Regions from separate parts of the Bacillus sp. CPT56D-587-MTF genome, predicted to be linked through region 1. Evidence: riboswitches for the same ligand, from Rfam matches in the RefSeq annotation. Region 1 holds a riboswitch; each other region holds the start of a gene.
The links. Region 1 has a riboswitch for S-adenosylmethionine ahead of AC3WVZ_RS29010 (cyclase family protein). Riboswitches for the same ligand answer to the same signal wherever they lie in the genome.

Region 2: linked by a shared signal. The riboswitch ahead of metK (methionine adenosyltransferase) and the one ahead of AC3WVZ_RS29010 (cyclase family protein) in region 1 are both predicted to bind S-adenosylmethionine.
Region 3: linked by a shared signal. The riboswitch ahead of AC3WVZ_RS13970 (M20 family metallopeptidase) and the one ahead of AC3WVZ_RS29010 (cyclase family protein) in region 1 are both predicted to bind S-adenosylmethionine.

The regions. Positions count from the first base shown of each region.
Region 1 covers NZ_JBYTEF010000001.1:5,609,176-5,612,460, reverse strand. The annotation lists gene AC3WVZ_RS29015 (PRK06851 family protein) at 61-1,170, opposite strand; SAM riboswitch class I at 1,320-1,432, shown strand; gene AC3WVZ_RS29010 (cyclase family protein) at 1,518-2,150, shown strand; gene AC3WVZ_RS29005 (hypothetical protein) at 2,179-2,559, opposite strand; gene AC3WVZ_RS29000 (ATP-binding protein) at 2,789-3,285, opposite strand, start outside.
Region 2 covers NZ_JBYTEF010000001.1:4,404,367-4,407,651, forward strand. The annotation lists gene AC3WVZ_RS22715 (hypothetical protein) at 1-166, shown strand, start outside; gene AC3WVZ_RS22720 (GNAT family N-acetyltransferase) at 238-762, shown strand; gene metK (methionine adenosyltransferase) at 804-2,003, opposite strand; SAM riboswitch class I at 2,173-2,294, opposite strand; gene pckA (phosphoenolpyruvate carboxykinase (ATP)) at 2,523-3,285, shown strand, end outside.
Region 3 covers NZ_JBYTEF010000001.1:2,722,976-2,726,260, forward strand. The annotation lists gene AC3WVZ_RS13965 (Lrp/AsnC family transcriptional regulator) at 1-436, shown strand, start outside; gene AC3WVZ_RS13970 (M20 family metallopeptidase) at 605-1,810, opposite strand; SAM riboswitch class I at 1,899-2,000, opposite strand; gene AC3WVZ_RS13975 (AAA domain-containing protein) at 2,077-3,285, opposite strand, start outside.

The sequences.
Region 1 (3,285 bases):
TATTAATTTTACTACATACTAAAAAAACTGTCAGAAATTACTGACAGCCTAATGAAACGTCTATTGTTGCTTTTCAATTACAGTAGCAGCAATTCGTTCAAACTCTTTTTGAATCTCCTCTTTATATGCATCTACTATTGAAAAATCCATAGCAGCAATATAAATTCGTTCTAATTTATCACGAACCGATTTTGCTTTCGCTAAGAAAGACATCGCCTCATTCATTTTTGCTTTATATTGAATGGAAACATCACGAATTTCCTTCGCATATTTCTCATCAGTCCCTGGCGTAACAATAAGGGCATACATATCAATAATTTCATCACCCTCGCGACTTGGAAAATATTCATGTGGTGCAGTGCTATCAAAAATTGCAAAGCCTAATTCTCTTACGATAACCATATCAAGACTATTCGGGTCAAATCCGCAATGATATACTTCAACTTCAAACCCTTTTTCTTCAGCTGCCTTAGCTAACTTTTTGAGCATCGTTGATTTTCCAGAGCCTGGGCGCCCTTTTATAAAATAACGATGTGGTAACCCTTCTGTTAAATTAGGAACAAAATCAACTGCTCCTTTCGGTGTAGCAGCTCCTAAAAAACGATGTTTTACAAGCGATTGTCTCCCGCTTTTATCTGCAAATAATTTCTGGATTAGCTGATTGGTTAGTTCATTTGCTTTATTAAAATCTATATTATCAATATATATCTTCTCCCACTCATCATGTATAACCAATGCCTCTTTAAAACGTGCGTAAGCAGACTGAAAAGCTTTGCTTGCTTCTGAAACAAATCTTTCAATTTCTAACTTCTGCTTTCTTAGTTTATCTGAGTCCCAAGCAATTCCTAAATTTATATACTCTTCAACAACTCCTGGCATTTTTGGCTCAATAACATGCGGCGATGTCCCATCAACAATTCCTACTTTTAATTTTGGGATAATTACACCATCAACCGATTTATTATCAGAAGAACAATGTAAAAATTCAATATCATATCCTTTTTCAATCCATTCACGACCTATTGCCTTTATTAAAGAAGATTTTCCCGTTCCTGGGCCACCCTTTAAGATAAATAATCTGTCTAATCCTTTTAAATTCTCTTCGTATAAATTGTGAAATCCCCTAGCTGTATTACCACCAGCATAATAATTTAATACATTTCCTGTCACTGCACTCACTCCTTCGCAGCATTCTATTTACATAAGCTACAATATGCGAGCAGCTTTATTTGGGTGAATACCTATTTTGTATTGCACGCAAAAAGGAAATGAATTACAATTTAACTATCGGAAAATTCCGATTTTAAAAACTGAATACTTCTTTATCAAGAGAGGCAGAGGGACCGGCCCTTTGAAGCCCAGCAACCTCAGTTTATATAAACTGAATAGGTGCTAATTCCTGCAAAATGCAATGCATTTTGGAAGATAAAACTCAACTAGCATGTAAAGCTCATCTTTCTTGATACTGAAGGATGAGCTTTTTATTATTTGAAAAACATATATTGGAGGTATGTAAAATGAAAGTAATTGATTTATCACAAACATTTGAAAATAATATGTCTCAATTTCCTGGAACACCTAAAATACAACTAGAAGCTGTTACAAGTGTTGAAGAATCAGGATATCAAGTTACAGATTTTCATTCTGTCGTTCATGTTGGCACGCATTGTGATGCCCCTGCGCATTTCATTTCAGGCGCAACGACCATCGATCAATTACCGCTAGATCAATTTGTAGGCGAAGCTGTTCTTATAGATGTAACACATATTCAAGAGCGAAAATTACCTAAGGCAGTATTGCATAATACTGACATAAAAGAAGGTGATATTGTTATTTTTCATTCTAATCTATCCACCAAATGGAATACAGAAGCTTATGAAAAGGAAGCATTTTATCTTTCTGAAGAATTAGCTAAAGAACTAGTGCGATTAAAAGTAAAATCTATCGGTTTAGATTTCATTTCTCCTGATGAAGTCACAACAGAAACATCACCGATTCATCACATATTACTAGGGAATAATATTTACTTAATTGAAAATTTAACAAACCTAGATGCTATCGAAGCAAAACGTTTCTTTTTCTCAGCAGCACCTTTAAAAATTAAAAATAGTGACGGTGCTTTCGCAAGAGCATTTGCTGTTATTTTTTAAACATAGCCTATAAAAAAAGCAAAGGCCACTATTGGTCTTTGCTTCTATATTTTCTATTTAAATTAAGAAAGAATTGTTCCACACGGGGACGCACCCAAGCTAAACAATCTATCTCTTTCTTCTTTGTGCAAGCTATCTCTTCTCCATCAACCATTTCAACAAGTTCTAGTTCTAACAGTTGCCTCGTGAATGCTAACATATTCACTTCTTCGGATGGATACTCTTCTTTTAATTTCTCCTCAATTTCCCCCAATAAAAAACCGTCACGCATCATTGCCAATGCATCAATCCAAAGTGGCGGCATTTCATATTTTTCTCCTGTAATTGTATCTTTTACAATATAATTCTTTTGCTCTTTTCGAAATTGAATCGTGTGTAAACATACAGTCGAATTTAATGTTAATTCCATCATACCACCTCTTTCATAATATCTGCATAGAAAAAAGGATGCGTGTGCACCCCTTCTTATCTTTTCATAACACTACTGAACCGCTACATGAGCAATCAATCTCATGTCGATATTTTCCTCCATTATAAACGAAGTATTTTATAAAAAAAACCCTTCTTGAAACATTTTATAAAATGTTTATATTTACACAACAAGAACACTTTTCTGAAAAATCTTTTCTCCCAATACATTAAAAGGTCGGCAAAAAAATTTCTACTTTCGTTCCTACTCCTACACTACTTTGGATCGTGATACTCCCTTGATGTTCCTTAATAATTTTATATGTAATCATTAATCCAAGTCCTGTACCAGTCTCCTTTGTTGTGTAAAACGCCTTGCCAATTTTTTCTAACTTCTCATTCTCTATACCAAATCCTTGGTCTTCAACAGAAATACACAAATGTCCTTGCGTTTTTTGATATGCACGGATATGAATTTCTCCACCCTCTGGCATTGATTCTATTCCATTTTTAATGATATTTAATAACACTTGTTTTAATTGCTTATCATCACCGTTTATAGCCGGTAAATTCCCATCTACTTGTAAATGACATTTAACTCTATATTGCGTTGCATAACTTTCCATTAGATGCACAACATATAGAAGGATGTCTCGTATATTACACCTTTCATAATTTGTTGGCTTTGGTTTTCCTAACAACATCAATTCACTAACAAATCCATTGA
Region 2 (3,285 bases), 1.2 Mb from region 1:
AAAATTAACAACAACATTCATCCTCTTATTCGTCGCTTCCATCACTGTCGGTTTTTCTCTAAAAGGCGCAATTCCATACGCTACATTAGTAAGTATTATATTCGCAACGCTATTTTTACTAAGCAGTGCATTTTGCGCAGGTAAAGCACGTCAAATGAAAGGTTGATTACATATGTTCCAGAAGAAATCAATCCTTTGTAAATCATGTGAAAAGGAAATACAAAAGGAGGACTTACATTGTTTGAATCAAACCGTATCCAGTTACGAAAGTTTTCCGAAGATGATATTCTAACATATTATAAATGGCATAATGATATAGACGTTATGAGTTCAACTACTCTCACTCTTGATAAATATTCCCTTCAAGACACAGAAAAACTTTGCCAGCAATTTATTCATTCTTCGGACTCTAAGAGCTATATCATTGAAGAAAAATCTACGCATCTTTCAATTGGTATTACTTCTTTAATTCATATTGATTCGTATAATCGAAACGCTGAATGTATTATTGATATTGGTAACAAGGATTACTGGGGGCAAGGTTATGGGAAGGAAGCTTTCACCTTATTATTGGATTATGCATTTTTAGAATTAAATTTACATCGCCTTTCTTTACGAGTATTTTCTTTTAACGATAGAGCAATTAAATTATATAAATCACTCGGTTTTCAACATGAAGGAACTTGTAAAGAAGCTATATTCCGCAATGGCAATTGGCATGACATTGAACTCTTCGCTTTATTCCAACGTAATTATAAATAAAAAAAGCTTTGCGCTCACCGCGCAAAGCTTTTTTTCATATATTATAGACCAGCTTGCTCTTTTAAAGCTGCTGCTTTGTCTGTACGTTCCCATGATAGATCTACATCAGTACGTCCAAAGTGGCCGTAAGCTGCTGTTTGTTTGTAAATTGGGCGACGTAAGTCTAGCATTTTAATAATACCAGCTGGGCGAAGATCGAAGTTGTTACGAACTAGCTCTACTAGTACGTCTTCAGATACTTTACCAGTGCCGAATGTATCAACTGAAATTGATACTGGTTGTGCTACACCGATTGCGTATGCAAGTTGTACTTCTGCTTTTTCAGCAAAACCAGCTGCTACGATGTTTTTCGCAACATAACGAGCTGCATATGCTGCAGAACGGTCAACTTTCGTTGCATCTTTACCAGAGAATGCACCGCCACCGTGGCGAGCGTATCCACCGTAAGTATCAACGATGATTTTACGTCCTGTTAAACCAGCATCACCTTGTGGTCCACCAATTACGAAGCGGCCAGTTGGGTTAATGAAGAATTTCGTTTCTCCATCCATTAATTCTGCTGGTACTACAGCTTTAATTACGTGCTCTTTTAAGTCGCGATCGATTTCTTCCCATGTAACATCTGGGTGATGTTGTGTAGAAATTACGATAGTATCAACACGTACTGGTTTACCATTTTCATCATACTCAACTGTAACTTGCGTTTTTCCATCCGGACGTAAGTATGATAATGTATCATCTTTACGTACTTCAGTTAAACGGCGAGCTAATTTGTGAGCAAGCGAGATTGGAAGTGGCATTAACTCTTGTGTTTCATTACATGCGAAACCAAACATTAAACCTTGGTCTCCTGCACCAATTGCCTCAATCTCAGCGTCAGTCATTTGACCTTCGCGTGCTTCTAGCGCTTGGTCAACACCCATAGCGATGTCAGCAGATTGCTCATCGATAGATGTTAAAACTGCACAAGTTTCTGCATCGAATCCGTATTTTGCGCGTGTGTAACCAATGCCTTGAATTGTTTCACGAACGATTTTTGGAATATCTACGTAAGTAGAAGTCGTAATTTCCCCCGCTACCAATACTAAACCAGTTGTTACAGTTGTTTCACAAGCTACACGTGCATTTGCGTCTTTTGATAAGATCGCATCTAAAATTGAATCAGAAATTTGGTCACAAATTTTATCTGGATGTCCTTCAGTTACAGACTCAGATGTGAACAGATGACGTTTTTTTGTCATGTGGTAAACCTCCCTACAGTAATTGTATATATTGTACGGAACTCATCCTTAATTTGCCACAAACTGCGACATACATTTATTCTCCCACACAAGCATACAGAAAAACCTTTCCTACTTTACATAGAGGAAAGGTTTAATTTGCTACTTGCATACTGCTTTTTGCCCTTCGCTCTTATCGTTCGAGACCTGTAGCCTCGCACAGGTTTTAGCACCTATTCACCTGTATTTACCACTACAAGTGAGGTTGCTGGGCTTCATCGGGCCTGTCCCTCCGCCAGCTCGGGATAAGAGAGTATCCGTCCCAACCTATACTAAAGAAATGATATTCATTTGTCAATTAATATTCACATTTTCCTGAAAGTTTTTCTCAATACGCCTGAAATGAAATATTAATAGGGAAATAATGCATTCACACAAACAAAAAGAAATAAATAGTATACATTATTTATATAATTGTGTTATACTCTTGTTGGGGATTACGAGAAATATTTCATTAAATGAAAAGGATGGTATATAAATATGAGTACTGTGAATGTCCAAATTGGTTTACACGAATTATTGAACGGAAGCAATGCACAGATTCAACTAAGTGTTCCGCAATTAGTGGAAAAAGTATTAATGCGAAATGAAGGGAAATTAACTTCGACTGGTGCCGTTTCTGCTTCAACTGGAAAATATACAGGACGTTCTCCTAAAGATAAATTTATTGTGAAAGAAGCATCGGTTGCTGACAAAATTGCTTGGGGAGCTGTGAACCAACCGATTTCTGAAGAACATTTTAATAAATTATATACTAAAGTTTTAGAATACTTAAAAGAAAAAGAAGAGTTATTCGTCTTCAAAGGATTTGCAGGCGCTGACCGCAATTACCGCCTACCAATTCAAGTTATTAACGAATATGCATGGCACAATTTATTTGTACATCAATTATTCATTCGTCCAACTGAAGAAGAATTAACAACTCATGAATCAGAGTTCACAATTGTTTCTGCACCGAATTTCAAAGCTGATCCAGCTGTTGACGGTACAAACTCTGAAGCATTCATTATGGTTTCATTCGAAAAACGTATCGTACTAATTGGTGGTACAGAATACGCTGGAGAAATGAAAAAATCAATCTTCTCTATTATGAACTTCTTATTACCTGAACAAGATATTCTTTCTATGCATTGCTCTGCAAACGTAGGTGAAGAAGGCGACGTAGCACTATTCTTCGGTTTATCTGGAACAGGTAAAACAACATTATCTGCTGATCCAAACCGTAAACTAATCGGTGATGATG
Region 3 (3,285 bases), 2.9 Mb from region 1:
AAACACAGTAAAACTGGATGAAATCGATCATAAAATTATGAACTTGTTGTATGAAAATGCGAGAATTTCCGTTTCAGAAATAGGACGAATTATATCCATGACGCAACCTGCTGTAAAAGAGCGTATTAATAAACTTGAAGATCAAGGAGTTATAGCGGCTTATCGAACGAAATTTGAGCCTGCAAAAATTAATAAAAACATTCAAGCATTCATCATGTTTAAAACGAGCCAATGCTCTGATTTTATTCAATTTTGTAATGCCGCTCCTGAAGTAACAGATTTATATCGAATTAGTGGGGAGTTTAATTATATGATAAAGGTCATGAGCGATTCGATGGATTCTCTCGCTACATTTTTAGACTCCTTAATGCAATTTGGCTTGTCATCTCCTTTAATTGTTTTAAAGAGTGAGTTTGAGGAGAAATTGTCGTTCTAACAAAGGGATACGTATTATCCTCCGCTAACAGTACAAGCTTTTCCTTTATGAGAAAATCCAACAGAATCAATGATTAGTAACAAAAAAAAGAACATTGATTTTCAATGTTCTTTTTTATATCTCTACTTATTAATTAGATCTCTATTCGAAAAAAGTACCTTAATCCCCTTACCCTTGATTCCTCTGCGCCTCTCTAAACTCCTCCTTCACCTTCTCTAACAACCCTTCTTCCGTAATTAATCGATACGCCGTATTTGCTAATGCTTTTGCCGATGTAATTAATGCTTTATCTCCAAGTTCTGAACGTGCTGCTTCTCTAAATTCATTCGTATGTGCAATTAAATCATCTGGTCCGATTTTAATGTACGGATGAATTGTCGGTACGACTTGACTTACGTTTCCTGCGTCGGTTGAACCGATTCCTACTCTTTCTGTACGATTTACATCTTCACCTAATAGTTCTAGTTCTTCCGCTACAATATCGTTATATGTTTTTGTTACGAGTAATTCATCGATTTCATTTTGGAATTGATGGATTTTTACTTTCGCACCTGTTGCTAACGCTGCTCCCTCAGCAATATTTTTTACTTTTTCTGTTACTTCTGCACATCTTTTTCGCGTTGCTGCACGGATGAAGAACCTTGCTGCAGCGTAGTCAGGAATAATGTTAGGTGCTTTTCCTCCTTCTGTAATGACGCCATGAATTCTCACGTCTGACGGAAGTTGTTGGCGAAGTGCATTAATACCGTTATAGAGCTGAATAACCGCATCTAATGCGTTAATCCCTTCTTCTGGCGAAGCTGCAGCGTGAGCTGTTTTTCCGTAAAAATGAAAATCAAGTGGATCGACTGCTAGTGAAGGACTCGTTGTCGCTGTTTTTCCGCTCGGATGAATCATAAGCGCCGCATCAATGTCTTTAAATAAACCTGCCTTTACATAACTTGATTTCGCGCTACCATTTGGCCCGCCTTCTTCTGCTGGCGTACCAAACACGACAACTTCTCCGCCAATTTCTTCAAGTGTTTCTGATAATGCAATTGCTGCTGCAACACTAATTGTGCCGATTAAATTGTGACCACACGCATGACCGAGTCCTGGTAAAGCGTCGTACTCCGCTAAAAATGCAATTGCCGGTCCTTGTTTTCCAGAGCTTTTTCGCGCGATAAATCCCGTTTCATGTCCAGCTATATTGTGCTGTAACTGAAACCCTGCACTACCTAGTAATAAACTTAACGTTCTTGATGCGTAAAACTCTTGGTTTCCAATCTCCGGATTCGCATGAATATCATGACTTGTTTCTATGTACTTTTCCTTATTTCTTTCGATACTCTCTTCAATTGTTTTTCTTTGTGACGCTACTCCTGTCGCTCCCATTGTTCTTCCTCCTTTTATTTTCACGTAAAAAAGCCTCTTTCTAAAAGATAGAAAGAGGCTTCTGTATATACAGTCAAAATGAGCTTCTTTCTTATCTTTCAAGTTACCTTGCTGGAATTGGCACAGTATTCATAACGAATCCGCTGCCGAGGTATCATAGGGCCAGTCCCTCCACCTCTCGTGATAAGAATTTTCATAAAATTATATTAAATTATTTTTTATTCTAAGTTCATTCCAAGTAAAAGTCAAGGAATTCCTATCCGAATTTACCGAATATCTAAAAATCCTTTTAATACACCAATTGTCTCAGGTGCTTGCAGTCTTGCACATACGTACGGAAATTCCGTACTACCTTCAAACATCATTTGAGATGTAAGCGGTGCGCCTGCCCAGAAGATTTCATCATCGATTACTAGGAACGGGAATGCTTTATTTTGTCTTTGTAACTTTACATTTTTCAGTGGAACTGGTCCGTCACTATACACTGTTATTTGCGCATTTGTACGCATTAACGCTTGCCATACTCGCTTATCCACTTGTTTTGTACTTGGAAGTGAAATAATAATTTTTCGTTTTGCTGCTAAAATATCTTTTAATAGCCCTTTCGGCTCTTCAAGATTCATTTCCATAAACCAGCGTAAACGTTTCGAAATTTTCCGTTCCCACAATTGTCTTGATGTCGTGCGATCATACACATCTCCGTGACGTTCTATATGAGCTGTTAATTGTGATAACGCTTGTTTTCTCGAAAGGTTTTTACGCATATAATGGCAATCTGATAATTGAATGAACTTCCCTCTCGCCCTTGTCACTGCTACATTGACGAGGCGATGGTTTTTGTGATCAAAGAATAATACACCAGGTCGTTCTTGCGGATAACTATCCACCGTATCAAAAATCATCATATCTCTTTCAGAACCTTGGAACTTATGAACTGTCGCCGCTAAAACTGGTATGTTTTGATATTTCGTTCTCTGCAACATTTCTCTAATACACGTCGATAAAAAGCGTGACTGCGCCCTGTAAGGTGTCACAATACCAATTGATTGAACACCGTCTAACAATCCGATTAACATCATTTGCATTGCTACTAAACCAGACATAATGTTAAAACGTGAACCAGAAGCAGCATCTTTTAACGAAAAAGCTCCCATTTGGCTCGTATCAAATAAAACACTCGCTTCATTTGCAAACGGCTGCAATTGCGCAAGTTCTTTACGCTCTGAAACAGACGGATGATCGTATACTCTATTTTTATAAATAAACGAATTCGTAAACTTCGATATATCCGCATGCATACGTCTTTGTTCCTGCAACATAAATAGGTTTGGGTGTGCTTCTGATTTATTAACAGACTCCACAATCCCAGCATGGTAAAACATATCTTCCCCAAGCCATTTGCGAACGAGTTCATGATTTGCCATCGCAATTGGAGGTAACTGTAAAAAGTCACCGCAAACGACGATACGTTTTCC